4 regions of the Sporosarcina sp. P7 genome follow, and region 2 is predicted to be linked to each of the others. Evidence: riboswitches for the same ligand, from Rfam matches in the RefSeq annotation. Region 2 holds a riboswitch; each other region holds the start of a gene.
What was found. Region 2 has a riboswitch for S-adenosylmethionine ahead of CSV60_RS07910 (MFS transporter). Riboswitches for the same ligand answer to the same signal wherever they lie in the genome.

Region 1 (8,269 bases), on a different contig from region 2:
AAAAAGACTTTACATTAATGGAAACAGAAGGCGCGGTATGGATGACAGACGCTGAACTAGATGCTTGTAATGAACTCAGCTTTCACATGAAAGACCGCGGAATGGGTGAACTTAGGAAGTGGGTAGAAGCGAATGATAGAACAATCTGATGGTAAAATCATACGGAGGAAAGACTATCCCTCCCCAAACCCCCATGTTAGATTGGAAGAAATCACGTATAGTTCTGACGGTTTGTTTGTAAAAGGACTTCTGGCAACACCAAAAGCAAAAGGACGGTATGATGGATTGCTTTATTTACGTGGCGGCATCCAACATGTAGGGATGGTTAGACCAGCGCGTATCGCACAATTCGCATCGCATGGACTGGTAGTATTCGCTCCTTATTACCGTGGCAATCGGGGCGGTGAAGGAAAGGATGAATTTGCTGGAGAGGATCGCAATGACGCAGTTACGGGAGTGGAAGTACTTAAACAGCAAAGTGCAGTCAATTCAGATCGCATTCATCTATTTTCTTTTTCCAGAGGCGGTATTATGGCATTATGGACAGCTATAATGCGCGATGATTTAACTTCTATGGTGACATGGGCTGGAGTTTCAGACGTGGTCTTCACGTACAAAGAGCGACAGGATATGCGGCGTATGATGAAACGTGTCATCGGTGGCACGCCGAATAATCAACCGGATGCGTATCGTGAAAGGTCGGCACTATTCCAGATAGAGAATATCGATATTCCGACACTGATTATCCACGGGACTCTTGACACGAATGTGTCTTTCCAACAGGCGATATTGTTGGAGAATGCATTACGTGATGCGGATAAAGAGTTTGAAACTTGGTACTTGGAAGGCTATACGCATTATATTCCTCCTGAAATGAATCGACAGCTTGTGAAAGAAGCAGTGAATTGGATGAAGCGGCAATGATGAACATTTGCTAGCTTTTATGTGATTACAATAAAAAAGACGCAAAAAGAGGCTGACCAGATTGGTCAGCCTCTTTCGTATGACATTATTTAATGACAGGTGGTCCGCCTTTGATTGCGATGTCTTCGGAAACATGAGAAAACTTCTTGAAGTTTTCACGGAAAGCATCAGCCAAACGGTTTGCTTCTTTATCGTATTCTTGTGGATCTTCCCAAGCATCACGAGGGTGTAGAACATCGCTTGGCACACCTTCGATTTCAAGGGGCATATTTAATCCAAAGATTTCGTTCTTCTTTGTTTCTATATTATCCAACTTACCAGCGATTGCTGCGCGTACCATCGTACGTGTATAGCCTAAGTTCATACGTGAACCTACACCATAGATTCCGCCAGTCCATCCTGTATTCACGAGGAATACTTTTGAACCATGCTCATCTATTTTCTTTCCAAGCATCTCTGCATAGGTTGCTGCAGGGAGTGGAAGGAACGGTGAACCGAAGCAAGTAGAGAATGTTGGTTCAGGAGCAGTGATTCCACGCTCAGTTCCAGCAAGTTTGGAAGTGAAACCGCTCAAGAAGTGATACATTGCCTGTTCTTTTGAAAGAATAGAAATCGGAGGCAATACGCCAGAAGCATCAGCTGTAAGGAAGATGATGTTCTTCGGATGACCAGCAACAGATGGTGTCACGATATTATCAATGTTTTCGATTGGATATGCAGCTCGTGTGTTTTCAGTTAATGATTTATCATCATAATCGGGAATGCGCGTTTCTTCATCTAGTACTACGTTTTCTAAAACAGCACCGAAACGAATGGCTCCGAAAATTTCAGGTTCTTTTTCAGCAGAAAGGTTAATACATTTTGCGTAACATCCACCTTCAATGTTAAACACGCCATTATCAGACCAGCCGTGCTCATCGTCACCAATAAGTTTACGGTCAGCATCTGCCGAAAGCGTAGTTTTACCTGTTCCAGATAGACCAAAGAACAAAGCAACATCGCCTTCTTCTCCAACGTTTGCTGAACAGTGCATGGATAGGATATCCTGCTCGGGTAGTAAGTAGTTCATAACAGAGAAAATAGATTTCTTCATTTCCCCAGCGTACTCTGTTCCACCAATTAAGACAATTCGCTTTTCAAGCGATAAAATGATGAACGTTTCAGAGTTTGTGCCATCCACTTTTGGATCCGCTTTAAATGAAGGGGCTGCCAAAATGGTGAATTGCGATTCATGTGCTTTCAATTCTTCTTCAGTTGGACGGATGAATAGTTGGTGAACAAACTGATTTTGCCAAGCTAATTCATTAATAACCTGGATAGACAATTGGGAGTCTTTATCTGCTCCTGCAAATCCTTTAAAAACAAACAATTCGTCTTTTTTCTTCAAATGTTCGATGACTTTTGTGTATAATGAATCAAAGATCTCCTCTGAAATCGGACTGTTTGTGCTACCCCAATCTACTTTATCCTTAGACACTGCATCTTCAACGATGAATTTGTCCTTAGGTGAGCGTCCTGTATATTTACCTGTACGAGCAGTGATCGCACCGTCAGCAGAAAGTTTAGCTTCGCCTCTTGCCACTGCTTTTTCCGTTAGTTCTGCCACAGACGCTTGGATCGTCACGTTGCTTCCACTAAGAAGACTTTTTAAACTATCATCAATTTTTGCAGATATCATGTTTACATACCGTCCTTTGCGTAGTCGATTTATTTTTATCTTACTGAGAATATCCTAATTCGTAAATAGTATAACACATTAAGAATATTAATCTATACTAATGGAAAACTCAAGTGATTTGGAAGAAATAATTTGACAAAATCCAAACTTTTTAATACGATGTGACATGAACGGATACTCTTATCCCGAGTTGGTGGAGGGTACAGGCCCTGTGAAACCCGGCAACCTGCAATAGACGTAAGTCTAACGCGAAGGTGCCAAACCTGAAGCAAGGTTTAATTCCTTGGACGATAAGAGTGAAAGGTGCTGCGCGTGAAATTTTGCCTTTTACTCATGGATTGAATATGAGTGGAGGGCTTTTTATATTGTCTAGCCCTGAATCCTTATGGTATATGCTTGACGTCTAGGCGTGGAACTTTACCAGGGACTTATGAGAGTACCGTATCATGATGCTTAATATAGGGGGAAATAACATGACAAACCGTCGACTGTTTACATCAGAATCAGTTACAGAAGGCCATCCTGACAAGATGTGCGACCAAATTTCAGATGCAATTTTAGATGCGATCCTAACGGAAGATCCAAATGCGCGTGTGGCATGTGAAACGAGTATAACGACTGGACTCGTATTAGTAATGGGAGAAATCACTACGACAACGTATGTGGATATTCCAAAAGTCGTTCGCGACACTGTTAAAGAAATTGGGTATGTTCGTGCGAAATACGGCTTCGATTACGAAACGTCCGCTGTACTTACTTCCATTGATGAGCAATCACCCGAAATCGCTGCAAGTGTCAATGTGGCACTCGAAGCACGTGAAGGCTCTATGTCTGATGAAGAATTAGAGGCAATCGGTGCAGGAGACCAAGGCCTGATGTTTGGATATGCATGTAATGAAACGCCAGAATTAATGCCTCTGCCAATCAGCCTGTCTCATAAATTGGCACAACGCCTGGCACAAGCTCGTAAAGAAGAACTTATTTCCTATTTACGTCCTGACGGTAAAACACAAGTAACGGTAGAATATGACCAAGATAATAATCCTGTGCGAATTGACACAATCGTTATTTCCACACAACATCACCCTGAAGCAACACTCGAGCAAATCGAGCAGGATATAAAGAATGTTGTTATTGATGCAGTCGTTCCAAAGAACTTATTGGACGAGCATACTAAATACTTCATTAATCCTACTGGCAGCTTTGTCGTTGGTGGCCCTCAAGGAGACTCTGGATTGACTGGACGTAAAATCATCGTTGATACGTATGGTGGATATGCCCGTCATGGTGGCGGGGCATTCTCGGGGAAAGATGCTACGAAAGTGGACCGTTCGGCTTCTTACGCAGCGCGTTATGTGGCAAAGAACATCGTTGCAGCTGGACTGGCTGAGCACTGTGAAGTTCAGTTGGCGTATGCTATTGGAGTAGCTAGCCCGGTTTCTATCTCGATCAATACATTTGATACCGGTATACTATCGGAGACTCAATTAGTAGAGTTCGTACGTGAATTATTTGACCTTCGACCGGCAGGAATTATTAAAATGCTTGACCTACGTCGTCCAATCTACAAACAAACGGCAGCATACGGTCACTTTGGCCGCACTGATATCGAATTGCCATGGGAGCAGACAGATAAAGTGGAAGCGTTGAAAGATCTTGCGAGTACAGTACGTGTGAAGCAATAAAGTAATGAGTGCAGAAAGAGGAATCATTTCCTTTTTTCTGCACTTTTTAATTCTTTGCCGGTGAAATACGAAAAGGAATCATTTCATAGTCTGCCTCTTCATAAGCCCTTTGCAATCCTTTATCCTCTATATCTTTTTTCAAGATTGTCTTCTGTTTTACTTCAATATCAAAAGAATAGCTAAATGGAAAACCCTCCACTTTAATAGTGTGCTGATCTGCAAAGTATATCCCAATTCGTCCTATCGGTAATGAAGGGAAAATACCAGTAGAAGGAATACCATCACGAAAGAATATATGTTCATTCGCTTTGTCGACACCTGGATCATTTACACAACAATATAAGGAAAAGTTGTCTCCAAGCTGAAGCAAAGCAAAATGCATTTCAAAAAGTTCCTTATCAAAACCTTCGACTTCTTTACATAATCGTTCACGACGATTCAGTTCACCCTCGATAAATTGCTTAGCTTCTTTTTTATCGTTACCCTGTATAAACTGTTCATAATGAAAACTACAAAGCATTGCTGCGTAGTGATCAAGCTTTTCTACCTCATCGATTCCTTGGCGATAAAGTACTGTTTTTGGAAGAAGTGGGTAATCTGTGAATCGAAAAGGTGCCGATTTCGCATCATTCCAAAAAGGTTGTTTATCAAAAGGAGCCCAGCCGATGTCGTGGTTACGAATGGCAGTTAATACGGAATGACGCCATTGATCATCAGGAAACATATCCTTTTTCCAGTGTTCCATTAATTCTCCAGCAAGTTGTCCATGATGATGTTGTTGGACGAAGCTGAATGACTTCTCGTGTTCACGTACAATCATTTTACTTCATCCTTTCTTGTCAGGTGAGGAACTATCGTTTTGTATGATTTCTTCTTTAATTTCTTCTTTTACCTTTTCAATTTTATCCATTTCTTCTTGATACATTTCTTCCGCCTCTGTCGTGCCGAGAATAAAGGGGTCTTCATTGAAGTCAATTCGTTTGCCATATCGTAGAAGTTCATAAATAATCATACCGTTATTCGGTTTCCCATTTACGGTTTTCATGGGAATGGAGTCAAATAAAACGAAATAGAAGGCGTAGAATATAAAACGGCTCCAAAATGTTTTGGACTCTTCAAAAAAACCATTTGCAATGAGCGCATTTATTGTGAGCGCCACGACAACGTTAATCAAAATCGGCCCAGCATATATGCATATATAAGCAAAATTACTTTTTCTCTTGACTGAGTCAAAAGTAAACCAGCTATTTATATGATAATATTTACGTATATCAAATACACCGAATTTAAAGAGCCTGGGTCCAGACCCAATGGTCAATCTGGCATTATTTACACCGAAAAGACCACTAATAATAAAATAGCCAGCTTCCCTTATAAATGTAACGACAGGTAAAATGATGAAACAAGAAATTACCAAGCTAAGGAGATCTGCTAAACCGAACATATCACGTCGACTCCTTCTATAAATTCTTCTATGTGTAATAATTCAATAGCTTAAACTGTAAAATACCCATTTACCACAAAAAAAATCGTTTTACTATTACTATTTTATAAACATATCACAAGAAGCCATGTTTAATTTAAGTAAGAGCGGGAAATTATAAAGTATTATCCAAATACATGTAGTATTTTGAGGAGGAATGGAATATGGCGAAAATAGCTGTAGAAGTACCATTTGACGATGTGAAACAAGCACTAGAGGAAAAAGGACATGAAGTGACGATGTTCGCAAGTGATGAACGTCTAAGCGGCTATGACATGGGCGTAATCCGTGCCTTGAGCGACGTCAACATCGACCAATTCGACTTTCCCGTGGTGAGCATTGAAGGCAATTCTGTACAAGACATCGTAGACGATGTGGAAAAAAGATTACATCGCTAATAATTGAATACAATTTATTTAGGACTGAAGAGCAAGCCAATAAAGGGGGTTCTTCAGTTTTTCTATTTGCCAGGTAGTAGTGGCGGGGGGTTACCAATGCAAATGGGATTTTACTAGCTATTCTATTTGTTTAAAGTGTTTCTGTCAGTTAGAAAGCTCCGTTTAATGTGACACATAGCATTAACGAGCAAGAGTGTAGAGAATAGTAAAATACCATTGACTCTTTTTGGATAAGAGATTTTGTTCCTGATGATTAACATTAAACCACTCGGCCCGGTAAATCCTATTCACAATGGTCGTGTGATTGCTTAGCGTAAATGAAAAGGAGACATGCCATATTTGGCACGTCTTCTTTTCATTACATTTGAATGTCAGCTTGACCGAATGCTTCATATTCTTGCATTAATAATTGAAGCGGTAATTCGTACAGTTGTTTCCCATCAATTTTAAATACCCCATTTGAAACGAGCTCTTCAATCATTTTGTCTCGCTTTGATTCACTTACTTTTTTGTTTGTTTTCATCGTGCATTTCCTCCTTGATTCCCCCTCTAAATATAGCCGTTATGATCTCGAATTAAACCGTATAAACCATAGTTGGAACTTTCGGACTGCTCTACTAAATGTGTATATCGTTTTGGCAGTGTAATAGGGACTTATGCTTTATAGTACATTCTTAATAACTTAATAGTGGAATGGCAAAATGAAAAAGTGAATAGTTCTATTCGTAACGGCTTTTTTAAAACCAATGATGCTTAGGGGTACCATTATGAGGTAAGAATAGATATAATCTAGTTCGTGCATTAAATTGTTATTTACCAGAGGAGGTCGCTATGTTTTTCATTGAAGCAAAACGAGTGACGGTAGTTATTTTTGGATCGCTACTTATGGCTCTATCATTAAATTTCTTTCTCATCAATGCAAATGTCTATGCGAGTGGATTTGCGGGTGCAGCCCAGTTAGTATCAAGTGTTTTAAAAGACCACTTAGGCATGACAATTAGTACAGGTATTTTATTATTACTGTTCAACATACCGGTCTTTATTCTGGGTTGGTTTAAAGTAGGAAAAGGTTTCACTATTTATAGTATATTATCCGTTGCGTTCACTACACTATTCCTTGAATTATTGCCACTGCGTTCTATGTCAGAAGATATTATGCTGAATGCGGTATTTGGCGGGGTACTGGCAGGTGTTGGTGTAGGGATATCCCTAAAGCTAGGTGCATCTACTGGCGGAATGGACATCGTGGCGATGATTCTTTCTCGCATGCAGGATAAACCAATCGGTGTATACTTTCTAGTGTTAAACGGTATTCTTATCGTATTCGCTGGGATTCTATATGAACCGGAAAACGCACTTTACACAATGGTTGCGTTATACGTTACTACGTCAGTGATTGACATGATTCATACGCGACATGAAAAAGTAACTGCGATGATTATCACGCACAAAGCAGACGATCTTCAACAAGCAATCCATCGTCAAATGGTGCGTGGAATTACTATACTCCCCGCTAAAGGTGCTTACTCTAAAGAAGATAAGAACATGCTTTATGTCGTGATCACAAGATATGAACTATATGACTTGGAACGGATTATCAATGAGACGGATCCGCAAGCATTTACCAATATCGTACAAACAGTAGGTATTTTCGGTTTCTTTAGAAAGGAAAATGAGAAACTGGCTTAGAACAGAAAATTGATCGTGTATTTTCACAGGAAGACGAACTCCGTTAAAAGAGTTTGTCTTCATTTTTATATACGAAGTCTCACTGTAAACATATTCACTGTGTAATCCTACTCGATAATCATGTATTATTTTGGCGAACGTCAACAGTAAAGATTTGTTGAATTCTTGTGAAAACATTGGAATGTACAGAGAGTTTGTATATACTTGAGTGTGACTTATATTATTTAAGTCATCATGAACGTACACCATAACCGCCATCGTGCGTAGTAAAGTTGGTATTATAGTATATGAAAACATCTATATGGCTAAGAGAGATTCGTCGTCGGGCAAATAGCTGGTTCATCATTACAATGCTTGGTGCACTCGTCATTATTATGCCGGTCGCCTATGTTGTACTGAGTTTCTTCCAGCC
Region 2 (8,269 bases):
ACTCACAGGCAATCCGCCAGCTTTTGCTGCCTGAATAATTGCCGCGGCTGTTTCCGGACGGTTAATCAGACCACTGCCTTTACCTTTTGTTGCTACATTTGGCACAGGGCATCCCATATTAATATCCAATCCCTTAAAACCAAGTTCCGCCATCCCAATACTCATATCGCGGAAATGTTCAGGCTTATCTCCCCAAATATGTGCAACGATTGGCTGTTCGTCTTCTGTAAATGCCAAACGTCCGCGTACGCTGAAAATTCCTTCTGGATGACAAAAACTTTCCGTATTTGTGAATTCAGTAAAGAATACATCTGGACGTGCAGCTTCGCTTACTACGTGACGAAAAACCACATCCGTCACATCCTCCATCGGTGCTAATATAAAAAATGGCCGTGGTAGATCAAGCCAAAAATTAGTACTCATCGTTGTGTTCAAATCCTCTCTTCATAACTTGCATCTGCATGTGCAAAAATGGTTTTATTACATATACTTATCCCTTACAGATGCCAGTCTTACTATTATACAAAAAATGCATCGATGAATTCCACTTCTTTGAGCTATCACCAAAAATTATGATTAAACTACTCCTATTTGTCATGGCCACGTCAAATGTAGTCCCTAACCACTTTACAATTATCGCTTATTCCACTGATCTAAAAAAATTAAATCATCTACACTTCGTCGTTTTTCCCAATTCTCTGTTTCTAATATAGGCGCAGTAGGATAATGCTCCGTATAACCAATAGATAGAAGAGCAATCGGTTCAATATGAGGGGGGATGTTCAAAATATCGCGGACATCATTTTTTTTATAAAAACTCACCCAGCCCATTGCCAATCCTTCTGCACATGCTGCTAGCCACATATTCTGTATGGCGCAAGCAGTCGATAACATGTCTGTTTCAGGAATGGAATTACGTCCTAAGACATGTGACCCGCCACGAGTCGGATCACATGTTACGCAAATAGTGATGGGTGCTTCTTTCAATCCTTGTATTTTTAAGCCAAGGAACTTTGTCTCTTTTTCTGCCTCGTCTTCATAATGAATAGCTAGCGCACGTCTTTCCTTATCAGCTGCCCAAGCTAACTTTTCTTTCATTTCATCAGATGAAATGATCACGAAGTTCCAAGGTTGCATGAAGCCGACGGAAGGTGCTTGGTGAGCGGCTTTTAATATGTTATGTATCGCCTCTTCAGGAATGGCTGTTGGTAAAAAACTTCGCACATCTCTTCTAGTATAAATTACCTTGTAAATTGCATCTTTTTCTTCTTTCGAAAACATGTGATATCTCTCCCCTAGTCGTTTACGCAATATAGTGTACTATTTGTAATTGATCAACACTCGTTTATTATAATGAATTTATATAATGAATGACAGATTTGACTAAGTATCACTTACATATACTGCAGTTCCTATTCAGGCTATTATGTCTTTAGTTGATCAGCAAAGTAGTTAGTCCATCTTAAAAATTAGAAAAGTGGCTTCAACCGTTTTACACGTCACCGGTTGAAGCCACTTTACGATATACCATTCGAATTAAATATGCTCAGGTCTCGTCCGTTTTCGTAATGGATACTCCACGTTCCGCAAATACTGTTTGAGCGACAGATAGAGCATTCAGCACGCTCGGGAATCCTGTGTACGGTATGAGGTGCATAATACAACCGATAATCTCGTCTGGTGTCAAGCCTACATCAAGACCTGTTTTAATATGCATCTGAATCTGCGGCTTACCTTGTGCCACAAGTGCCGTAATCGTCGTTAGGACCTTCTGTTTATTATCCAATCCAGGTCGCGAATATATATCACCAAACGCAAATTCCACTACATACTTAGTCAAATCCGGTGCTACATCTTTGAAGCTCTCTCCAATTTCCATCTCACCTGCTGGGTTATCTTCACCCGATAACGTAAGTTCCATTAACTTTTCCAAACCACGTTGATACCGATCTTCCGCCATTTCCAAAACCTCCCCGATTATAGTATCCGCTATTTCATCAAAGCTGTATGTACACGTTCTTCCGTATCATTGACTAGCGGCGATACTACTAGTGTAGCAAACTTTGTAAGAATACAAAATTATCCGTCTGCCTTTACAATGGTAAATACGTCGTGCAACACAAATTAAATAACTTGCAGACTAGCTTGCTAAACTAGCAAGTGAACTAGTATGATTTGATAGTATGGTCCTATTATGATTTATTCGTAATTACGCATACAAGTAACATAAAATTGATAAATAAAAAACGTTGCCTGAATTGGGCAGCGCATTTCTATCCAAATCAATATCAACCACATTTACTACTAGATAGTCTCCCTATCGTTTATACTTAAAAGAACCAAACGACCAGGGAGGTCTGCACTATGGAGTTTAAAAGTATCGAGGAACAAGTCATTCAAAAATATAAAGATGACGAAAACTTAATGATCCGCCTGTTTGTCCAGTGGTGTGCGAATCATAAGCTGAATCCTCAAGTCCTTTATCAGAAAGCATATCCTGAACAACAAGCAAATTCCGCCTTAAAGGAAGTCGTGGAAAGCAATGATGAATTCGACGAACTTCATATAGATAATGAAACGATGCTGGATGTGCTTCAGCTATTCGGGAATGATGATTTGGCATTTGTGGTTGCGGATGAGATAGGAAAACTCAAATCATAAATGCATTTGTGAGAGAAAATATTCCGTTCCCTTATGCCGTCAAACGCGATTTGTTTCTCTCACAGATTTTTCTTACCTTTCACTTTCCTACCTACTATTAGGATGGCCGAATACAGCACCAGTGCAATGCCGAATAACTGTAACGGAAGCAATTGATCACCAAGGAACAATACACCAACGACAACTGCCACAATGGGTTCAATCGTCGCAAGAATCGATGCCTTCCCTGCTTCCAAATGCTTCAAACCTGATGTATACAACACATACGCGGTCACAGTGGAAACTAGCGCTAGAAGTAAAGCGGCTATCCACACATCAACATGCTGAAATGTATCGACTTTACGCCAGACATCACTTGTCATCGACATGAACAAGGCCATATAAAAGAATGTATACGTAGTAATCGTCAATGCCGAATATCTTTTGGTTATCGGCTTGGTGAAAACACTATACAATGCATAGCAAAACCCCGAAAGAATCCCCATGAACAGTGTCTTACTAGGTATACTTTCCGATCCGAGGGGCAGTAGGCTAACCACCAATGCACAACCTACAATGGCTAATGCTAATGCTAAAAGTTTGCGTGTGGTCAGCGGTTCCTTAAAGAAGATCCGCGATAAAACCATTACGAATATCGGTCCTGTATATAATAACGTCACGGCAAGAGACAAGCTGGATCGTGAAAACACTTCGAAGTAAAAGTAGTTAAATAGCGCAAGACTGAAAATACCTGCACTCGCAAAAAGTACATGATCTTTTATTCGTGTCCGTAACTGATCACGAAAAAACAGCATCATAATGGCAAATAAAAACACAAAGCTGAGGATTCCTCGAATCGCTACCACATCCCAAGCCGTGAATCCTCGTGCATACAGTGGCGCTATGAATAAACCGATCAATCCCCAACAGACGGCTCCTGCAATTGTGATTACATACGGCTTCGCGCTAGGCTGTGTTTCCACCTTTATCCTCTCCAGTCTAATACATGCGTTGACGATCCCATATAATACATATAGTTATGTACTGAATTATAATACATACTCGTAAACGAAGCCATTTCGGTAGTTACATTGCGTATCTTATTCTCTAGACATAAAAAATGCGTGGTAGCCTTGTCTTCCATCATGACATTGCCCTCACGCATTTTTTTACTTTATACGATCTTTATAGAACAATCCTTCATTAGTTATATCACGTAATGTCTGCGATCAGGTTTAGCGTTGTTTGTCTAAAGATATCATTATCCATAACTAATTCAATCGTATGTCATTTTAGAATTCAGCTTCTTTTTCAATGGGTGATTGTAACATCCTGTTACTCAATAAGTGAAAAATCTACACTTCCTACACCAACATTAACCTTCAAATGAATGGTAGTATCCGAATGATCGTATGCTTCATTTACATAGATGTCTTTGCCCTTAGATAGTAAGCCCTTCGTTCCCACGCTACCAATACCCTTTGAAACGGATATTTTAACACCAGTCCCTTTAGGTAGATAAATTTTTGCATCGCCCACTCCCAAGTTGATATCCGCGTCAAAACCATCCTTCCATTCGCCATCTAGATTGATTAGGGTATCACCAACGCCAGCATCAATTGCTAAATGATTAAGTGGAATTCCTGCCAATCTCAGTTCTGAATCGGATACACCCATTTCAACATCAAGATTCACAGGTATTTCATTTGTCAGTTGAAGATTCCAATCATTTCGTTGCTTCCGCAAAGCTGAAAAACCTTTCATTTTCTGCTGAATCTCCACATACCCTACATCTCTTTTATTCTTATACGTAACGGACGGGTACCATTTTTTCACACTCGTATCAATGTCCCCATCCACCCATCCCGTGGCTCCTCCCTCAATTAGAAGTTTACCTGCACCAAAACGTATAGCAACATCCAGTGACTTCGCATTGTCCTTTTCAATGGATAGTGCACCAGAAACCCTGTCCGTTTTCATCCAGTCATATACCCAAAAGCTAACTACACCTAATAGTACTACTCCCGCAATTATTAACAGTGTTTTCCGCATATTCACACCCCTTTACTCTATCATAAGCGAAACTTGATAAAATTGAGTCCATCAGATGACTGAACTGTGCATCAGTCTAAGGTCTGAGCGGTACAGTATATGGAGATCTATTGATGATTATTTCATTTGACAACAAAAAAATTTACACCGTGACGCCCCAGACTAAGCAATTATGGACAGCTATAGTTAAACATTGCCTGGCCTTTTATTAAACTACCATTCCAAACAAAAAGGACGAGCGTTCTATGAATACGCTCGTCCTTCTTACCATTAGGGTTATTTACTCCAGTGCTCAGCAATAAATTCATTGCGTCCTGAACGTGCACGGTTGTCCTTGTAATGTTCTTGTTCTTTTATATAATAATCTTGATGGTATTCTTCTGCCCGATAGAATGTTTCTGCGGGGCGGATGGTTGTAACGATAGGTTTTGTGAAAATACCACTTGCAGCTAGGTCAGCTTTCGATTTTTCGGCAGCTTCCCGTTGCGTATCTGTGTAATAAAAAATAGCGGTTGTGTAAGATGAGCCCCGGTCGTGAAATTGACCTTCTGCATCTGTCGGATCGATTTGTTGCCAGAATACTTCAAGCAACTTCTCATATGGGAATAAGGCAGGATCAAATGTGATTTCAACGACTTCCGTATGACCGGATGTACCTTTTTTCACGTCTTCATACGTTGGATTATCCAGATGTCCGCCCATATATCCTGACACGATGTCTTGGACACCTGGCCATTCTTTAAACGGTTTCACCATGCACCAGAAACATCCTCCAGCAAATGCAGCCTTTTCAATATTCTTTTCAACCATTGACAACATCTCCTTTTTTATGAATGCACGTGCCCAAATCCACTTGTCTAGTAGAGGCGTACACAGCCTGTTTGTGTTATAAAAGTCCTTCTTATACTATATCATTCACCGCCTACCTAGCGGTAATTTCACGAGGTTACTAGTAAAGCTTTTTCCTGCATCTTTCTACTTTCTTCTTCCGGTATACGAATGAATTTTACGATAATTGCACTCACTAGGTAGAGGGCACTGAAGATCCACACGACCCCTTCCGCTCCAACGAGCCCGATAAACGTTAAAGCGATCGCTGGTGCTACGAATGTTGATAAACCCGCAGAAAAATTCAACACGGACATTGCCGCGCCTTTATCTTCACCTGCAACGGAAGGTACCAGTGCACCAATTGGAACATAGCCCGCTACTAAACCACCCCAAACGAATCCGACAATGCTTGTCATAACAATGCTACCATTTGTAATCACCGGTATATAGAACAGAAGTGGCGTGAATATTGCACATCCAACTCCACCAAACCAAATGATCGTGTTTTTCCAACCGAATTTGTCTCCAATGAAGCCGAACACTAAATTAAAGATAATATTTCCTAAGAAGAATGTTCCCCATAATTGCAGCCAAGCAGTTGTTTCAATACCGTGTTGTGCCATATGCATGGGTAGGAATACCGGGAATCCATAAACACTTAAACTATTGATAACGCGGACAACCCCGCCCGCAGCAACTCTCGGGTTTGATTTCAAAATGGTAATACCTTTCAATAATTCTTTGACTGCTTCTTTTTTGTTCGCTAGTTTCTTCTTTTCAAACTTGTCTTTATTGATAATTAAAGCTAAAACCGCACCAAGACTAACCCAGAAAATGGATGTCCACATTGTATTGATGTAACCGAGATATTGGATCGCCACACTTGAATACCACGCACCAAGTACCATCATTCCCGCACAAAATACAAACCAGAACCAACCAACGGCAGAACTCAATTTATTTTGCGGTGTCTTATAAATGACCCATGTCAAGAAAGAATAAGCAAATAACGGATAACCAAAACCTTTTATGAAATAAGTTAAAAGCATGATCGGGTAATTCATCGTAGAAAAGCCATATGTAATAAACCCTGCCGTACCGATAATATAGACGGCTAATCCGATGGCCATTGTACGTTTCGGGCCAAAAACATCAACACAGACACCTGAGAACCAAGATGACAGTGCGATCGAGATTCCATACACTGTGAATATTGCAGCTGATTGCTGAATCGTTAATCCGCTTTCAATTAAGAATGGGCTTAACCAACCGGCTTCAATTCCATCTCCCATCATAAACAACATCACACCAAAAAAGCCCCAACCTAAGTTTTTCGTGATTCCAATTCTCTCCAACACATCAGTGCCCTCCATTCATATCAGTTTTGTAATGTCTTTACAAAACAAAAAAACTTTCTGTGAAAAACAGAAAGAGTCGTTGGTATTCATCGCTAGCGCAATATAAATATACATTCCTCTTTCTATCTCTCAAGCTACGCTTGCTGGATTTGGCACAATTATGTTGCCGAAGTTTCATAGGGCCAGTCCCTCAACTTCTCTCGATAGAAAAATAATATGAAATTAGTAGAATATAATAAAAACAGACCTAATGAACTCACTGTACATAATAATCAATTTTAAGTCAACCAGTTATTGAAACTTTCTAAATATACTGCCATAGTATGATATACTAATTAGCAAAATCATTTGTTTATATCAACTTCATAAGTGAGCATTTTTCACTAAAATTGGAATAACGCGGATCCATACTTTAGGAAGACGCATTCCTTTACAATCAACGCAATTTCCAGAATGTAAATAACTACTTTATTTAGAAACTTCAGCGATGTCAGGATTCCATATTATATTACAAAATTATTCTAGTAGAAAGGACTTGTATAATGCAATCATATATTGATGTAGAAAATGGTATCGTCCCCTCGGTTTGTTCTCTGGATTGTCCAGACCAGTGTGGACTGTTGATTCATAAAGAAGATGGTAAAATCATTAAAATTGAAGGTGATCCCGAACATCCAATCACAAAAGGAAGTATTTGCAACAAAGTTCGGCATATGGCTGAACGGATTTACGATCAAAATCGGATTACTACTCCTTTGAAACGAATCGGGGAAAAAGGCGATGGGCAATTCGTTCCAATCAGTTGGCAAGAAGCCATTACAACTATTACAAATCAATGGAAAAAATTAATTTCTGAAGAAGGCCCAGAATCAATTCTTCCCTACAGTTTCTATGCAAATATGGGGAAACTTAGTTCTAAGGGGATGGATCGCCGTTTCTTCAACCGTCTGGGTTCGAGTCAACTGGATCGAACCATTTGTTCAGTCGCTGGTGAAGCCGGCTACAATTACACAATGGGTGGGCGTTATGGAACAGATCCAGAAGAGATGAAGGATACGAAATTATTTATTTTTTGGGGCATCAACGCCGTCAGTACGAATATGCACCAAATTATGATTGCGCAAAAGGCGAAGAAGAGCGGCGCGAAAGTTATCGTCATTGACGTCCATAAAAACCAAACTGGGCGCATGGCTGACTGGTTCATTCCCATTCTTCCGGGAACTGACGGAGCGCTTGCACTCGGAATTATGCATATTCTTTATAAAGAAAAGCTAGTTAATCAAGCATTTTTGGAGCAATATACAATCGGCCATGAAGCGCTCGGCGAACATGTAAAATACTATGATCCCCAAATGGTTTCCACCATTACGGGTGTGCCAGAGGAAGAT
Region 3 (8,269 bases), on a different contig from region 2:
ATGAATTCTTCGGTTAGCACGACGCCGTGGTCTTCCGGTTTGATGAGGCGGAAGAGTTTAGCTTGATCTTCTAGATTTGGACAAGCTGGGTAGCCGAATGAGAATCGTTGACCTTGGTATTTGGCTGCGAAACGTTCGAGCATTGTAAAGTCTGTTGGGTCAGGGAATCCCCATTGGTCACGAATTTCTTGGTGAATCCGTTCAGCGAAGCCTTCTGCTAATTCCAATGCAGTTGCTTGGAACGCATGGCTTTCAAGGAATTTCCCTTCTTCCTTCAGTTTGTTTGCATAATCACGGACCCCTTTACCAGCAGTCACTTGCATGAATGCAACATAGTCCATTTCACCACTTTGCACTGTTTTCAAGTAATCAGCCAAGCATAGGAAAGGATCTTTTTCTTGACGCGGGAACGTAAATCGTTCAATTTCAGTTTTTGAATCTTCCGGATCATAAATGATTACGTCATCCCCGTCTGCCTGGGCAGGGAAGAACTGGTAAATGCCGGAAGCTTTCATCTTGTCGGACTTTAAGAACTCCGTTACCATTTCATGAAGTTGTACTGCGCGTTCTTCTTTTCTTTCAAGCATTTTATCGACATTTCCTCGTAGACCTAAGTGGTGGCCAATAAGTGTACGCATATTTACGTAAGGATGTAAGTGAGCAACCGAGTAATCTTTTACGACCCGTCTACGTAAATCGGTTGGTGTGAATACAGGAACATCGGTGCGTACCGTTTTCACAGGACGTGGCTTCACTGCAACTGCTGACGTGCCTCGACTTGCTTTAATCGCATCATTGGTTTCGCGTTTTTCGATACTGTCTGCTAATTCTTCGAGTAACGCTCCTTTGTCATTACTTTGTAGACGGTTTGCTAAGTCAAGACCTTGCATCGCATCTTTTGCAAAAATAACCGGGCCATCATACTCAGGTGCGATTTTAGTTTCAGTAAAGCGCCTTGTTAATGCGGCTCCACCTACCATTACTGGCGTGTCGATTCCTGCCGCCTTAAAGTCCTGTGCTGTCAACACCATTTGCTGTGCAGACTTTACGAGAAGTCCAGATAGTCCTACGATGTCTGGTTTTTCTTTACGAATCACTTCAATTAATGCAGCTGGAGTAACTTTAATACCGATATCTATGACTTTAAATCCGTTATTACTTAAGATGATTTCCACGAGGTTTTTTCCGATATCATGTACGTCACCTTTTACTGTCGCCAGAATGATCTTGCCTTTACCGCTATCGTCTTCTTTCTTTTCCATAAACTGTTCAAGGTAGGAAACAGAAGCTTTCATGACTTCAGCACTTTGAAGAACTTCCGCTACGATCAGCTGGTTGTCATTGAATAGACGCCCAACTTCAGCCATTCCTTTCATCAAAGGACCATTGATGATATCAAGTGGTGCGTCGTATGTCTGTAAAGCCGTTTCCAGGTCAGGAATTAAGCCTTCTTTTGTACCTTCCACCACATAATACGCAAGACGATCAGGCACGGTTTTCGGAATATCGTCTTCTGATTTCTCTTTTTTCTTACCACGATAAAAGTCCGTAAACTCTGCTAATGTTTCATCTGTTGTGGTAAATAGTAAATCGTTCGCCAGTTTGATTTCTGCTTCTGGAATCGAAGCAAAGCGCTCAAGTTTTTCTGTATTTACAATCGCATAATCCAGACCTGCTTGTGTACAGTGATACAAGTACACAGCATTCAACACTTCACGGCCAACAGGGGGCAACCCGAAGGATACGTTGCTGACACCGAGAGTCGTTAAAGTGCGCGGAAGTTTTTCTTTGATTAATCGAATTCCTTCAATTGTTTCTACTGCCGATCCAATGTATTGTGCATCACCTGTACCAACAGGGAAGACGAGTGGATCAAAAATAATATCTTCCGGTGGGATCTCCCATTTATTAACGAGTAAATCATAAGAACGCAACGCAACTTCTAGCTTACGTTCTCTCGTTACCGCCATTCCGATTTCATCAATCGTTCCTACAACTACGGCTGCTCCATATTTTTTTACTAAAGGAAGTACGGCATCAAAGCGTTCTTCACCATCTTCTAAGTTAATAGAGTTGATGATTGCTTTGCCCTGCGAGAATTTCAAGGCCTCTGCAATGACGTTTTCATCAGTAGAGTCGATGACGAGAGGAACTTTGACTTTTTTTACGACTTCTTTCATGAAGCGAGTCATATCGTACAATTCATCACGGTCAGGGTTCGCAAGACAAATATCCAATACATGCGCACCACGTTTTACTTGTGCACGTGCGATTTCTGCAGCTTCCTCAAACTTTTCCTCTACAATTAGTTGTTTGAATTTACGTGAACCGATAACGTTTGTACGTTCCCCGATTAATAATGGACGTAATGTATCGTCGTAGAGCAAAGGCTCAATCCCTGAAATGGCATGACCATGGGGATTTTCTGGCATCTTGCGTGGAGCCTTATCTTTAACTACCTCACGAATTGCGCGAATGTGATCAGGCGTTGTACCGCAGCAACCGCCAACCATGTTCAACCAACCTTTTTCAGCGAAGCCTTCCAGTTTTTTCGATAATGATTCAGGAGATTCATGATAATGTCCTTCTTCATCCGGCAATCCGGCATTTGGATAACAGGTTACGTAGCTTGTCGCCAATTCGGACAATGAACGCAAATGGTCAGTCATGAATTCAGGGCCTGTCGCACAGTTTAAACCGACCGAAAGTGGATGGACGTGTTCAATAGAAATATAGAATGCTTCTATACTTTGTCCAGCAAGCGTCGTACCCATCGGTTCGATCGTACCTGAAATCATGATAGGAATTTCGCGTCCAAGCTCTTCAAACGCCTTCTTAATACCAATTGTTCCAGCTTTCACATTCAGCATATCCTGACTTGTTTCCATCAGTATCAAATCACTGCCTGCTTCTACAAGCGCTCTTGCCTGTACATAGAAATCATTAGATAGTTCATCGAACGTGATACCGCCCGTTACCGAAAGTGTCTTTGTCGTGGGCCCGATCGCCCCCGCGACAAAACGTGGCCATTCTGGTGTAGAAAACTTCGCTGCACTCTTTTTCGCGATTTCTACAGACTTCGCATTAATTTCATCTGCACGATGACCAAGTGAAAATTCATTCAATACAAGGGGAGTACCGCCAAATGTATTCGTACAAATGATATCAGCACCGGCTTCTAAATACTCATCGTGAATTTTCTCCAAAACGTCAGGGCGTAACACACTCATGTATTCATTACATCCATCGTATTCTTCTCCGCCGAAGTCTTCCGTTGAGAAATCTTCCGCTTGCAGCATCGTCCCCATCGCACCATCAATGATAAGGATTCTTTTATCTAGTTGTTCTTCAATAGGATGTCTCTGCATGTGTTAATTCCCTCTCCTTCTGCTGGTCTATTTTCTTAATATATTCATACAACTCTAATGTCATATCGTAACGCAGGAATGGTGTGATGAGATACAGTCCATTAAAATACTGAGCCGCTGTATCTATCAATTCTTTTGCAATTTCAAGCCCTGTTTCAGTTGATTTTTCACGGTCATCTCCGCATTCCCGCATTCTTTCTAACACATCTTCTGAAAGCTTGATACCCGGTACTTCATGATGCAGGAACTCTGCATTTCGTATATTCGTCAATGGCATGATCCCAATAAAGATCGGTGTATCCAGGTGTTTTGTTGCTTCATATACATCGATAATCTTTTCTTTCGTGTAAACTGGCTGAGTGATGAAATAGTCTGCACCCGCTTCAATCTTCTTCTCGAGCCGTTGTACAGCACGATCGATGACGCGGACGTTCGGATTGAAAGCTGCTGAAATAGAGAAGCTGGCTTTCTTGCGCAATGGCTTACCGGAGAATGAAATCCCTTCATTCAATTTCTTAATTAACTGCAATAACTCCATGCTAGATACATCGTAGACGCTTGTAGCACCGGGGAAGTCCCCAACCTTTGTCGGGTCGCCTGTCACGGCTAGGATATCGTGAATGCCTAATGCATCAAGCCCCATCAAATGTGATTGTAAGCCAATGAGATTGTGATCGCGACACGTTAAATGTACAAGCGGGCGGATATTATGTTGCATCTTGACGATCGAGCCCATCGCCATGTTGCTGATGCGTGGAGAAGCAAGTGAATTATCTGCCATTGTTATAGCGTCAACTCCCGCGTCATATAACAAATTTGCACCTTTGATATAATCTTCTGTTTCCAAGTGGCGCGGTGTATCTAGTTCTACAATTACCGTACGCTCTGTTTTCGCTTTTTCGTGAAGAGGTTGATGTTTTGCCGGATCCGCTTCATGAATCACGATAGGTTTCGCCGGTTGTACGACCTTTTCCGTGATAGGTGTCAGTCGCGCTAACTGTGTTTTCGCCGCTTTAATATGCTTAGGTGTTGTCCCGCAACATCCTCCAATCAATCGAACGCCTTGATCACGAAGTAATACAGCAGCGCGTCCAAAGTATTCTGCCTCTGATTCATAAACAATACGTCCATCTTCTACATCTAATAGACTGGCGTTTGGATATGCGGATAAAAATGCTTTCTCTGGTAATGTCACATTATCGAATGCTTGAATCGTGTGGTAAGGACCTAATCGACAGTTAACGCCTACGATATCTGCCCCAAGAGACTCGAGCTGATGAAGTGCATCGTTTAATGAAAGTCCGTTCTGTAATACACCGGGATCATGCATAGAAACTTGTGCAATCAATGGAACATCCGTAATTTTCTTTAATGTTGTAACTACCGATGATAACTCTTCAAAGTCATAATACGTCTCCAATAGGAGACCATCAGGATCACCTGTTAATAATGCATTGGCTTGTTCAAGTACGACTTTTTCAATTTCATCTAATGTCGCATCGCTTTTACGTATACCTCGCAAGCCACCTATTGTTCCAAGTACAAATTGCCCCCCAGGCGCCGCTGCGCGTTTGGCAATTTGAATGGCTGCTTTATTGAAATCCGTGACATGACTTTCTAAGCCGTAGCGAGCTAATTTGATTGCGTTCGCACTGTAAGTGTTAGTCTGGATTATATCTGCACCAGCTGAGATGTAGTCTTGGTGAATTTGCTCTATAATTTCAGGCTTTTCTATATTTAGTTCTTCATAACAGTAATCAATTCCGTAAGAATATAAAATCGTCCCCATTGCACCATCTGCCGTTAGGACATTTGTTTGTAGTTTCTCGAGCAATGACATAAATCCATCTCCCCTTTAGCCTTTTTTAATCAAAAAAAGCCTTCAAGTATATTAGAAGGCTTTGTAATCCCAATGACTAGTTCCCTCTCATCTTTTCAGAGTGTCAATTTGACAGACTGCTGGAAGTAGCACCTTGCCTAAATGGCTGGTTGCTGAAGCGTCGACGGGCCAGTCCCTCGGCTTCTCTTGATAAGATATGTTTCTTATTCAATTATTTAGATTATTCTAACCACATCATAGCGGCTTTGTTGGATATCGTCAAGTGAACGTTTGGTGAAGTTCAAAGCGCGGAGTTAGTGCATAGAGAAATTGCGGTATATATGCTAAAATTAATGAATTAACTCGAAAAGGTGAGAAATTATGCGATTCTTTAAATACTCATTTCCAATCGCTGTTCTTGTAGGTACACTTGCTTGGATTATGATAGGTAACAGTTACGAAGAAGTTGCTTATGATATGCGTGTGTACATTACAATTGGGGCTGCTATATTCAGTGGTTTAATCTCAAGTGTTTTGTTTCGCAAAGAAAAGGAAGAACAGATTGATGAGAAGAAGTAGGCTGTCAGCGGTATGCTGCAGTCTTTTTTTGTCTACTTTTATGAGTTAACCAAAAAATAAAATGTGTTGACACGAAATAGGTTAACCGATATTATTTATGGGGTAACCAGTTTAGAAAGAGGTGTCGTAATGGCAATAGCAACAGAGAGACGACCGGTAAGTAGATTCAGCGCACTAACTATTGTATATAGCGGGATGTTTGCTGCGTTAATGATGATTGGAGCGAATATTACATCCTTCGTGCCGTTTTTAGTAGTTGGTGGAGTACCCATCACATTACAAACTTTTTTCGCTATCTTATCAGGGCTATTACTTGGTAGTCGTCTAGGTGCGTTATCGATGACCGTCTATATGTTAATAGGACTAGCAGGGGCACCGGTCTTCGCTAAATTTTCAGGAGGCTTCGGTCAGATCTTAAGTCCAACGTTTGGTTTTATACTCACATTTATTCTGATTGCTTATGTAGCTGGAAAGATTGTTGAGCGAAAGCATACTTTGTCTGCTTTTATTATCGCAGCATTTGTCGCTACAGCAGTCAACTATATACTAGGTACAACTTGGATGTATTTTGCGTACAAGATGTGGGCTGCTGCACCCGACGTGTTTACCTACAAGATTGCTTGGCTGTGGATGATGCCGCCACTACCGAAAGATTTAATTCTAGCTGTACTGTCAGGCATATTCGCATTTAGAATATCAAAACACTTGAAAGTGAGGCGGACGTTATAATGAACTATCAGAGGCTGGCTACTCAAGTACTCGAAGGCCATGTACTAACTGATGAGGAATCACTCGCAATATTAAATAGCCCAGATGAAGATTTACTATTATTACTGCACGCGACATACTCGATTCGGTCACATTACTTCGGCAATAAAGTAAAGTTGAATATGATTATCAATACGAAATCGGGACTATGTCCGGAAAACTGTGGGTATTGCGCGCAATCCATCATTTCAAAAGCACCTGTTGAAAAGTATGCAATGATGAAATCGGAAGAAATACTAGAAGGTGCGGAACGTGCTGCCGCTAATAATGCGGGCACCTATTGCATCGTAGCAAGTGGACGAGGACCGCGTGACAGTGAGCTGGACATCGTGATTGATTCTGTTAAACAGATTAAAGAGAAGCACAAGGGCATGACGGTATGTGCTTGTTTAGGTATTTTGAAGCCAGGACAAGCAACACGTTTGAAAGAGGCAGGAGTAGATCGCTATAACCACAACTTGAACACATCTGCAGAGCATCACGAGAGTATAACAACATCGCATACATACGATGATCGTGTAAATACTGTAGGACTTGCCAAGGAAGCGGGCATCTCTCCATGTTCAGGCGTTATCGTCGGCATGCGTGAAACAAAACAAGATATCATCTCCATGGCGCGTAGCCTACGTGAACTGGACGCAGACTCGATACCTGTAAACTTCCTGCACGCAGTGGATGGAACCCCGTTGGAAGGAACATCAGAACTGGATCCCCGTTACTGCTTAAAGGTCTTGTGTCTATTCCGCTACATTAATCCTAGCAAGGAAATCCGCATCTCGGGTGGACGTGAAGTGAATCTTAGAAGCCTACAACCACTAGGCCTCTACGCTGCAAACTCCATCTTTATCGGTGACTACCTCACAACATCCGGTCAAGAAAACGATCAAGATCAAAAAATGCTGGAAGATATGGGCTTCGAAGTCGACTTAGAACCTTTGAATAAAGAACCCATCACTTTGTAAATAGAAGAGAAGAAAAATGTTTGTATACTCCGTGACTGAAGACAATCCACTATAAGGATCTGTTCTTCAGTCTTTTCTTATTTATATAAGTTGAATTAAAGATTTCAGGATACACTAAGTGATTTTCGTTACAGGCGGCGACTCCGGCGGGAACAGCACAAGCTGAAAGCCCCGCAGGTAGCGAAAACCGTAACGAAGAACGGTTTTTGCGAGTAAAAGCGAAGCGTTAGGAGCACGTCTTTGCCCGTAGCGGACGAGGAGATTGAGGCCGTGCCCGCGGAACGAGTCCGCCTGGAATGGAAATCAACGGTTCCCTTGTGCGGACTACTTCTTATGTTCAACTAATATAGTTAGAATTCCATTTAGAAAGATTACAGTAGTACACCGTAAGCGGAAAATACCCGTCTAGAACGTTAGTAAACGGTGCCAAACTATCCACTTTATTTTTTGTCTCATTACTAATTGAATAATCATTAGCCAGATGTGACAACCTAGCACTAGGTTTTCTTTCAACGTAATAAGGTATACATATAAACAAATGAATTGCATCCCACCCAATTACTGCGATACAATTAAGTCAAAGATAGTCAAAGTCAACTAGAAGGTTGAGTGAAGCGAGGTGACGAGATGCGTAATATTTCTGACATTATAGAAGGGTATTTGAAGTCGATTATAGAAGAGGAAGATAGTGCTTCTATTGAAATCAAAAGAAATGAGATTGCCGAGAAGTTCCAATGCGTACCATCACAAATCAACTACGTAATCAAAACCCG
Region 4 (8,269 bases), on a different contig from region 2:
TGCGTTTCATGTATACTGTCACAAGCGCAAGGCGACTTTTTTGAGCAAGCACATGAATGGTACTACGGAAACAACTTACATATACGACGAGAAGCAAATTTTTTCGTCAATTTTATTTGTATTTGTGATGCATTTGGCAATAGACTGTCGTTTATTTAACGTTTATCTGGGCGGTTAAACGGGTACTATCAACTGTATATATGCAATTTTATTTTATTGTTTCGGTTATGTACTATGCTCTTTTCTCAGACTACATTCTAAATAGGAGGACCTATGAAAAAAATATCTACAACATTTTACATTACATTAGCGGCTGTCATATTGGCTGTGGGATACGGCGTCATTGCCCCCAAGCACTTTGAAGAAATCACATCCACTATCCAAGTCTATATTTCGGATTCATTCGGCTGGTATTACTTACTAACCGTCTCCATGTTATTCTTCATTTCGGTATACTTGATATTCAGTCCAACCGGTAAAATCCGATTAGGAAAGGATAATGACAGACCGCAGTTTTCCATGTTTTCCTGGCTGGCGATGCTATTTTCCGCTGGTATGGGAATTGGACTCGTGTTCTACGGTGCGGCCGAACCTCTTTCGCATTACGCAGTAAGTCCTGCAACAGAGGCTCCTGAAACAAAAGCTGCTTATAAAGAAGCAATGCAGTCGACCTTCTTCCACTGGGGTTTCCATGCTTGGTCTGTATATGGCATGACCGCTTTAGTATTGGCATATTTCCAGTTCCGCAAAAGACAACCCGGATTAATCTCCGTTACACTTCGTCCAATTTTTGGTGATCGCGTAGACGGAAAGCTCGGGACAGTCATTGACGTCTTCGCTATTTTTGCCACTGTTTTCGGTGTGGCGACATCACTTGGATTTGGAGCTGTCCAAATCAACGCCGGACTCAACTACTTATTTGGTATATCAATCGGCTTCTGGTCCCAGTTCTTTATCATTGCAGTGGTAACGGTATTATTCCTTGCATCCGCATGGAGTGGACTTGGTAAAGGGATTAAAATTTTATCTAATGCCAATATGGTTTTGGCATTGGCATTGTTAGTTTTCATTATTGCGCTCGGACCCACATTATTGATTTTCAACATGTTCACTGATTCCATCGGTGGCTATTTGGAGAATCTCATTCGTATGAGTTTCCGAACCGCACCACTTACCCCGGAAAATCGTGCTTGGCTCAATGGGTGGACTCTATTCTACTGGTCTTGGTGGATAGCTTGGGCACCATTTGTCGGGATGTTCATTGCCCGCGTATCAAAAGGTAGAACGATTCGCGAGTTTATGATTGGCGTACTAGTTGTTCCTACTGTGCTCAGTATGATCTGGTTCACAGCATTTGGGACGACAGCAATCGAAACGCAAAAAGCTGGCATTATCGACTTGGCTGCGAGTGCAACTGAATTGACGATCTTTGAAATGTTCAGCGAGTTACCTTTATCATTCATCATATCGATCATTGCAATCTTATTGATTACATCGTTCTTTATCACATCAGCAGATTCGGCTACATTTGTACTCGGCATGCAGTCGTCATACGGTTCATTGACTCCACCGAATAATTTGAAAGTGATATGGGGTGTCATTCAATCTGCCATCGCCATTATTCTATTATATGTTGGAGGATTGGATGCACTGCAAAACGTCATCATTATTGCCGCTTTGCCATTCTCAATCATACTCATTATGATGGTCGTTTCGCTGTTCAAATCACTTAAAGACGAGAAAAATCGAATACAACGATAGTAAAGAAAAGAACACCGTCGCAAATGCGACGGTGTTCTTTATATATATTGGTTTGCCACTTTTTCGATGGCTTGTTTCAAATCTGCAATAATATCCTCTGCAGACTCCAACCCTACAGATAAGCGGATTAGTTCTTCGCTAACGCCAGAGTCTTTCAAATCTTCCACAGACAACTGCTGATGAGTTGTGGATGCCGGATGAATGATTAATGACTTTGCATCCCCCACATTCGCAACGTGAGACCAAATTTCTACATTGTCGATTACTTGTCTTCCTGCATCGCGTCCACCTTTGATACCGAATACGATAATTGAACCATAGCCGTTTTTCAAATATTTATTTGCTAGTTCCGCTGTTGGATGATCTTCTAGGCCAGTATAGGTCACCCATTCTACTGCTGGGTGTTCTTGCAAGAATGCCGCGACTTTTTGTGCATTTTCATTGTGGCGTGGTACGCGTAAATGAAGGGTTTCCAAACCTTGTAACAAGTTGAATGCACTATCCGGTGATAGACAAGGGCCGAAGTCTCTCAACAATTGTACGCGCAGTTTCGTTGCAAAAGCTGCAGCGGCTGTATCGATTCCGTAACGTAAGCCATGATAGGATTCGTCCGGCTCTGTAAAGCCTGGGAATCTCCCTTGCGTCCAATCGAATCTCCCTGCATCCACGGCTACACCACCGATGGTCGTACCGTGTCCGCCAATCCATTTCGTCGCTGAGTGGATCACTACATCTGCACCGTACTCGATAGGATTTGATCCATAAGGAGACGGGAATGTATTATCTACTAGCAATGGAATTCCATTGTCATGTGCGATGTTCGCAACAGCTTCCACGTCAAGAACTTGCAAACTCGGGTTACCGATTGTTTCTGCAAACAATGCTTTCGTTTTATCCGTAATAGCTGCTTCAAAGTTCTTTGGATCGGACGCGTCAACAAACTTCACGTTGATGCCATAGCGTGGTAATGTCACGGCGAATAAGTTATATGTGCCACCGTAGAGATTGCTGGCTGCAACGATTTCATCGCCCGCTTCAGCGATGTTCATAATAGAAAAAGCAATCGCCGCCATTCCAGAAGACAATGCCACTGCAGCTGTTCCACCTTCTAACTGCGCGACACGCTCTTCAAAGACAGCTACTGTCGGGTTCGTAATTCTTGTATAAATATTGCCGGCTTCTTTCAAGGCAAATAAGTTTTGTGCGTGCTCCGTGTCTCTGAATACATAAGAAGTCGTACGATGAATCGGTAAGGCACGTGAGCCTGTTTCTGGATCCGGCTTTTGCCCTCCGTGTAATAATATCGTTTCTGGCTGTAAATTCGTCATAACCATTCCCCTTTTTTATGTATTGATGGAACACCGAAACTCCTCGGACAACTTCCTCCTAGAACTAGACAAGAAAAGCATAAGAGGACGGTTCGCTAAGTACAGAAAAAGCCATCTTCCATAATAAGAAGAGGGCTCTGCTTTCGCTCATTCCTCCCTTATCTTCCAAACTATTGAAAGTTTGTAGGAAGTAGCACCTTTGCTTTCGCCGGTTGCCGGGCATCACAGGGCCTAATCCCTCCGCCTCTCTTGATAAGAGTATGTCTATTCGTTTTCCATCGTTGAAAAATAGTATACGGCTATTCCTAGTCTATTGCAAGGTAATTTAATTGAATGTTTTGAAGTCAATATTAATTTTAATACCTTGCAATGAAAGTAATAAACGTGAAAGCACCGTTGATCGACGTTCCAGGCGGACGCTTTCCCGAGGGCGTGGCTTGAACTTCCTCGTGCGCTTCGCTTCTGCGGGATCTCAAGGCGCACGCTGATCCTGCGGGAAGAGCCGTAACGAAGAACGGCTTTTGCACTCGCCGCCTTCCACTTACGATCAACTAGTTTACGTCCTTGATTATTTTGACTTATAATGACTTACACATTTACTAAACGGGAGCTACCTGCAAGAGGCGAAGTGCGTTTAATGATGTTCCACTTATGACTTCACCAAAAAAACCGCCAGCACAAGTTCATTGAACGATGTGCTGGCGATTTTGATTGGTTAGAATATGTCCCACCATATTTTCACAGCGGAAGCCATGATGAGTACGGCTAGAATGCTTTGTAGTACTTTGGTGTTTACTTTCCGGCTCACTTTTACACCGATCGGAGCGGCAATGATGCTAGCGATAATCAGAACAACAGCTGGTCCATAGGGTACTTGGCCTGTTAAGAGCTTGCCTGATGCCGAGCCCACCGATGACAACAGCGTAATTGCTAGGGAAGTAGCAATCGTGACGCGTGTGGGGATTTTTAGTATCACGAGCATAATCGGTACCACGATAAATGCGCCGCCAGCTCCGACGATTCCAGCCGCCAAGCCGACGATAAAGGCTGCACTTGAAGCAATGAAGCGATTGAATGTAATCTCATCGATCGGCTGATTGTCGAGTCCTTTTTTTGGTATAAACATCATAATAGCCGCCATGACGGCTAGAATACCGTAGATTACGTTGACGGTAGCTTCTGAAAGCATACTAGACCCAGCACCGCCAAGTACACTGCCGACTAATACACTGATTCCCATATAAAGAACGAGTGGCTTCAAGATCAGATTACTCTTTCTATACGCTATAACGCCTGAAAGTGATGCAAAGAAAACTTCCATTGCAGTAATTCCGGCTACTTCATGTGGTGTAAATGCAGCAAAACCAAGTAATGCAGGAATAAATAGCAACATTGGATATTTGACAATTGCGCCACCGATTCCAATCATACCGGAAAGGAATGAGCCGACGAATCCAATGAGGAAGATTGTGATAATAAATGGAATTGTCATGATGTCCTCCCTTCTTCCCGACTTAAGAGGGAGACAGCCATTCCCTCTATCCTTAGTTTAACCTTTTTGGATCCAGAATTTAAAGACATCAGACTCTTGTTGCTGCTCTTTTATTTCATGATTGCCAGAAGCAGCCCATGCTGTCAGGTCGGATACTGATCCTTTATCTGTCGTATGAATCTCAAGAACTTCTCCTGTTTGCATATCCTTCATTGCTTTCTTTGCCCGTACGATTGGCATTGGACATGCCAGGCCTTTTGCATCTAAAAATGTTGTTGTATTCATATATATCTTCTCCTTTAGTTTTTTTATATAAATTAAAATACCTATTTACCGTACCGCACAGCGATTCGGGCCAATCTCCATCTCGCGTTGCGTTTCCTCGTCAGGCTGGATTTTCCCCATGTTCGTCTCGCGGATTTCCTGATACGCGTTAGGCTGTGGAGGCAAGTTCCCCGTGACTAACTCTCTAAACTCTTTTTCATCCTCAATGTTCAAGCCGTGATTTTGCTCATACAATACGCCGAGCTTCTCCGACACGCTACCGTCTTCATTCAACTCGTCTATAATCATGAAGTGAGCTGGTAAGACAGTTAAATCCTTCGACAATTCTTTATAGCGGCTATACAATGACTCACGCAAGTCGCCTACCCAATCTTCTGCTAAACCTGCTAAATCAGGACGTCCAATCGAATCAATGAACAAAATATCACCTGTCATCAAATAACTGTCGTCTACGATAAATGAAGTCGAACCAATGGTGTGTCCTGGCGAATAAAGCGCTTGAATATCGATTCTCGTATCACCTATCTGAATGGACATATCGCCTTCTAATGCAGCATATTCAAATACTACCTCTTCGGCATCTTTCGGTGGCAGCCAATACGTTGCACCCGTAGTTTTTGCGATCTGCCGACCACCTGAAATATGATCCGCATGCAAGTGAGTATCGAATACGTTTGTAATCTTCACACCGCGTTGCTCAGCAAAGTCCGTGAACACATTTGTCATACGTGTAGCATCAATGATTGCTGCTTCTCCACCCGACATGACCATGTAGGAAAGACATCCTTTACCAAGACGAACGAATTGATATAGCTCGCCGCCCGATTTCAAATCGGCAATTTTTACAGGCTCAAGATACTCGCTCCATGCTTTCATTCCACCTGAAAGATAACCTACTGAGAAACCTGCTTCTTCAAGAATTTCCGCCACCATGATGGACGAACCTTCTTTTGCACAGACAACCAAGATTTCTTCATCTTTTGGCAATTGATCTTCAATTTCTTCAATGCCATCCAATAAATCAAAGTATGGCACGTTTAAATGGCGTACTCGCTCTCCTTCGATTTTCCAATCCTCGAATGCATCTGTATTTCGTACATCTAAAATAAATAATGATTCTTTCGTAATTACACTCTTTGCTACTTCACTTGATTGAATGATTCTCATTGATTAATACCCCCTACTGTATTTTCCGTCTCGCCATTCCACTCCGACATGCCAGGAATGACATTCGTGACACTTTCAAATCCATTTGCGACTAGTTTTTGACACGCCATATCACTGCGGTTGCCTGTTCGGCATACAACGTAAAACTTCTTGTCCTTATCCCAGTACGCCATACGTTCCTCCAACTGACCAAGCGGTATAGATAGGGCGCCGGGAATATGAGCAAATGCATATTCGGCTTCTTCCCGGACATCTAGTAACACCGCGTCAGGTTGTTGCAGTCGGTCCATCAACTGGCTGTTGTCAACTGTAACCGGATATTCTTTTTGTGACTGATCTTCCTGGCCCGATTTTCGTACGAAGTGGCGCCAGACATCTGCCTCCTTCACATGACCAACGTATTGATGTCCCACACTTTCCGTCCATGCCTGCAAATCTGCTGTTGTACCTGAATCTGTAGATTGTACTTCGAGCACTTGACCATCTTCCATATCTTTCATCATCTTTCTTGTCTTCACAATGGGCATCGGACAGGCAAGACCTTTTGCATCCAACACGTTATCTGACTGAATCATTGTATTCCTCCTATACACCCTAGGGTATTTATTTTCGCAAAAAAATTAAATAAATAAGTTCACGTGACCGTCTTGTGCTTCTCCTAAGTAAGCCGCTACACCGCCATACTCAACTTCTTCCAAGAGTTCTTTCTCACCTAGGCCTAGTAAATCCATTGTCATCGTACATGCGATCAACTTCACGTCTTGCTCCACTGCCATATCGATTAGTTGTGGTAATGTCATCGCGTTATGCTTTTTCATCACGTGCTTAATCATCTTTGGACCCATTCCTGCAAAGTTCATTTGAGATAATCCCAGTTTATCCGCTCCACGTGGCATCATTTTCCCAAACACCTTTTCAATAAAATTTTTAGTATTTTTAATAGGTTCATCTTTTCGCAAGGCGTTCAATCCCCAGAATGTATGAAAAATGGTTACCTCATGATCATACGCCGCTGCGCCGTTCGCGATAATATAAGCCGCCATCGCTTTATCATAATCTCCACTAAATAATACGATCGTCGTTTTCTTTTGCTCCGTCATGTTCTCGTTCCCTTCTATTTTAAAATCACTTTATTAAATACCTATAGGGGTATATTATACGTTGTAAAAAAAAGAGTCAAGCGATGTTGCTTATCGACTCTTTACTAGAAGATCCACCGCTTCATTAATGATGGATTCATGCGTGCGTTCATCTGCTTCATCTAGATTCTCTATACAGGCAATCAAATTCGAACTGACAATTACGCCAATTGTACGATCAATAGCAGAACGACTGGCTGATAATTGCGTAATTACTTCTTTACAGTCCTTGCCTTCTTCCATCATACGCAAGACACCTTTGATTTGACCCTCTAGACGCTTTAACCGATTTTTGACTTTATCATCGTATTCCATATCGCTCGACCTCCTTACTGTTAATTTTATATTATACCCCCGGAGGTATAATGTCAACGAATTGATTTGCACGTAATCCATACTCTCTACCTTTGGCAGTGGAACTAGTCACATTCAAGAAATGATTCTACGCAAAACTTGCCCATTCGACATAATTCTAGTATGATGAATAATTTCTCAAAATGTGTTATACTAGTTCTAGTAAGCTATTGTATGTACTTTTTGTCTGATTTTCATGACAAATTACGACAAACTAGAATCCATACTACTGAAGGAGTTGATTCGATTGGCATTCCCACGAAAAGATCGTCCAGTTTCTGATTTTGTAGCATCACGGTATGTAGACGAAGTCATATCTTTCAACCGTAATGAACATGAAGTTTCCGGAACTATACACAAGATTCTCGAAAACTCCGTCATTGTGAAAATTTCTGAAGAAGACGCGGAAAACATTGGAGCAGCTTCCAACATGACTGTCGTCGCACACAAAAATTACACAGTTCAATAATTGTACGCTCGATGCCTTGCAGAATAATGCAAGGCTATTTTTTCATACAAAATTAGCCCTTTTATTGGATATCGTGAAACCCGCAGGATGATTACTATATAAACGCACATGGGAGATGATTGATTTGACTGATCGTACAAATGTAGATTTAACGCAATCAACGGCACGTAAAGGAATCTTACGTATTGCCGCTTCGCCGGTTATTTCACAAGCCATTTTACCGGACGTCCTTACTCGGCTACACGCAAAATATCCCGACATGCGACTGGAACTG

Region 1: it holds a riboswitch for S-adenosylmethionine, as region 2 does, so the genes downstream of both, metK (methionine adenosyltransferase) here and CSV60_RS07910 (MFS transporter) in region 2, are expected to answer to the same signal.
Region 3: it holds a riboswitch for S-adenosylmethionine, as region 2 does, so the genes downstream of both, CSV60_RS01560 (bifunctional homocysteine S-methyltransferase/methylenetetrahydrofolate reductase) here and CSV60_RS07910 (MFS transporter) in region 2, are expected to answer to the same signal.
Region 4: it holds a riboswitch for S-adenosylmethionine, as region 2 does, so the genes downstream of both, CSV60_RS04680 (O-acetylhomoserine aminocarboxypropyltransferase/cysteine synthase family protein) here and CSV60_RS07910 (MFS transporter) in region 2, are expected to answer to the same signal.

What each region holds. Positions count from the first base shown of each region.
Region 1 is NZ_PDZF01000008.1:870-9,138, forward strand. Features, by position in the region: gene CSV60_RS09120 (NUDIX hydrolase) at 1-149, shown strand, start outside; gene CSV60_RS09125 (alpha/beta hydrolase family protein) at 133-924, shown strand; gene pckA (phosphoenolpyruvate carboxykinase (ATP)) at 1,010-2,602, opposite strand; SAM riboswitch class I at 2,780-2,899, shown strand; gene metK (methionine adenosyltransferase) at 3,076-4,287, shown strand; gene CSV60_RS09140 (DUF3891 family protein) at 4,334-5,107, opposite strand; gene CSV60_RS09145 (hypothetical protein) at 5,114-5,731, opposite strand; gene CSV60_RS09150 (YkuS family protein) at 5,935-6,168, shown strand; gene CSV60_RS09155 (Fur-regulated basic protein FbpA) at 6,527-6,691, opposite strand; gene CSV60_RS09160 (YitT family protein) at 7,000-7,857, shown strand; gene CSV60_RS09165 (ABC transporter permease) at 8,145-8,269, shown strand, end outside.
Region 2 is NZ_PDZF01000006.1:107,434-115,702, forward strand. Features, by position in the region: gene CSV60_RS07875 (tRNA dihydrouridine synthase) at 1-423, opposite strand, end outside; gene bluB (5,6-dimethylbenzimidazole synthase) at 634-1,281, opposite strand; gene CSV60_RS07885 (carboxymuconolactone decarboxylase family protein) at 1,547-1,960, opposite strand; gene CSV60_RS07890 (hypothetical protein) at 2,365-2,661, shown strand; gene CSV60_RS07895 (DMT family transporter) at 2,721-3,623, opposite strand; gene CSV60_RS07900 (toast rack family protein) at 3,976-4,692, opposite strand; gene msrA (peptide-methionine (S)-S-oxide reductase MsrA) at 4,969-5,502, opposite strand; gene CSV60_RS07910 (MFS transporter) at 5,631-6,881, opposite strand; SAM riboswitch class I at 7,001-7,091, opposite strand; gene CSV60_RS07915 (molybdopterin oxidoreductase family protein) at 7,424-8,269, shown strand, end outside.
Region 3 is NZ_PDZF01000001.1:277,619-285,887, reverse strand. Features, by position in the region: gene metH (methionine synthase) at 1-3,368, opposite strand, end outside; gene CSV60_RS01560 (bifunctional homocysteine S-methyltransferase/methylenetetrahydrofolate reductase) at 3,349-5,208, opposite strand; SAM riboswitch class I at 5,293-5,404, opposite strand; gene CSV60_RS01555 (hypothetical protein) at 5,569-5,766, shown strand; gene CSV60_RS01550 (biotin transporter BioY) at 5,896-6,495, shown strand; gene bioB (biotin synthase BioB) at 6,495-7,496, shown strand; gene CSV60_RS01540 (CtsR family transcriptional regulator) at 8,124-8,269, shown strand, end outside.
Region 4 is NZ_PDZF01000003.1:86,625-94,893, reverse strand. Features, by position in the region: gene CSV60_RS04685 (glycine betaine uptake BCCT transporter) at 274-1,761, shown strand; gene CSV60_RS04680 (O-acetylhomoserine aminocarboxypropyltransferase/cysteine synthase family protein) at 1,800-3,089, opposite strand; SAM riboswitch class I at 3,245-3,348, opposite strand; gene CSV60_RS04675 (sulfite exporter TauE/SafE family protein) at 3,805-4,581, opposite strand; gene CSV60_RS04670 (sulfurtransferase TusA family protein) at 4,639-4,866, opposite strand; gene CSV60_RS04665 (MBL fold metallo-hydrolase) at 4,912-6,033, opposite strand; gene CSV60_RS04660 (sulfurtransferase TusA family protein) at 6,030-6,608, opposite strand; gene CSV60_RS04655 (DsrE/DsrF/DrsH-like family protein) at 6,654-7,133, opposite strand; gene CSV60_RS04650 (metal-sensitive transcriptional regulator) at 7,224-7,487, opposite strand; gene CSV60_RS04645 (DUF2187 family protein) at 7,774-7,995, shown strand; gene CSV60_RS04640 (LysR substrate-binding domain-containing protein) at 8,120-8,269, shown strand, end outside.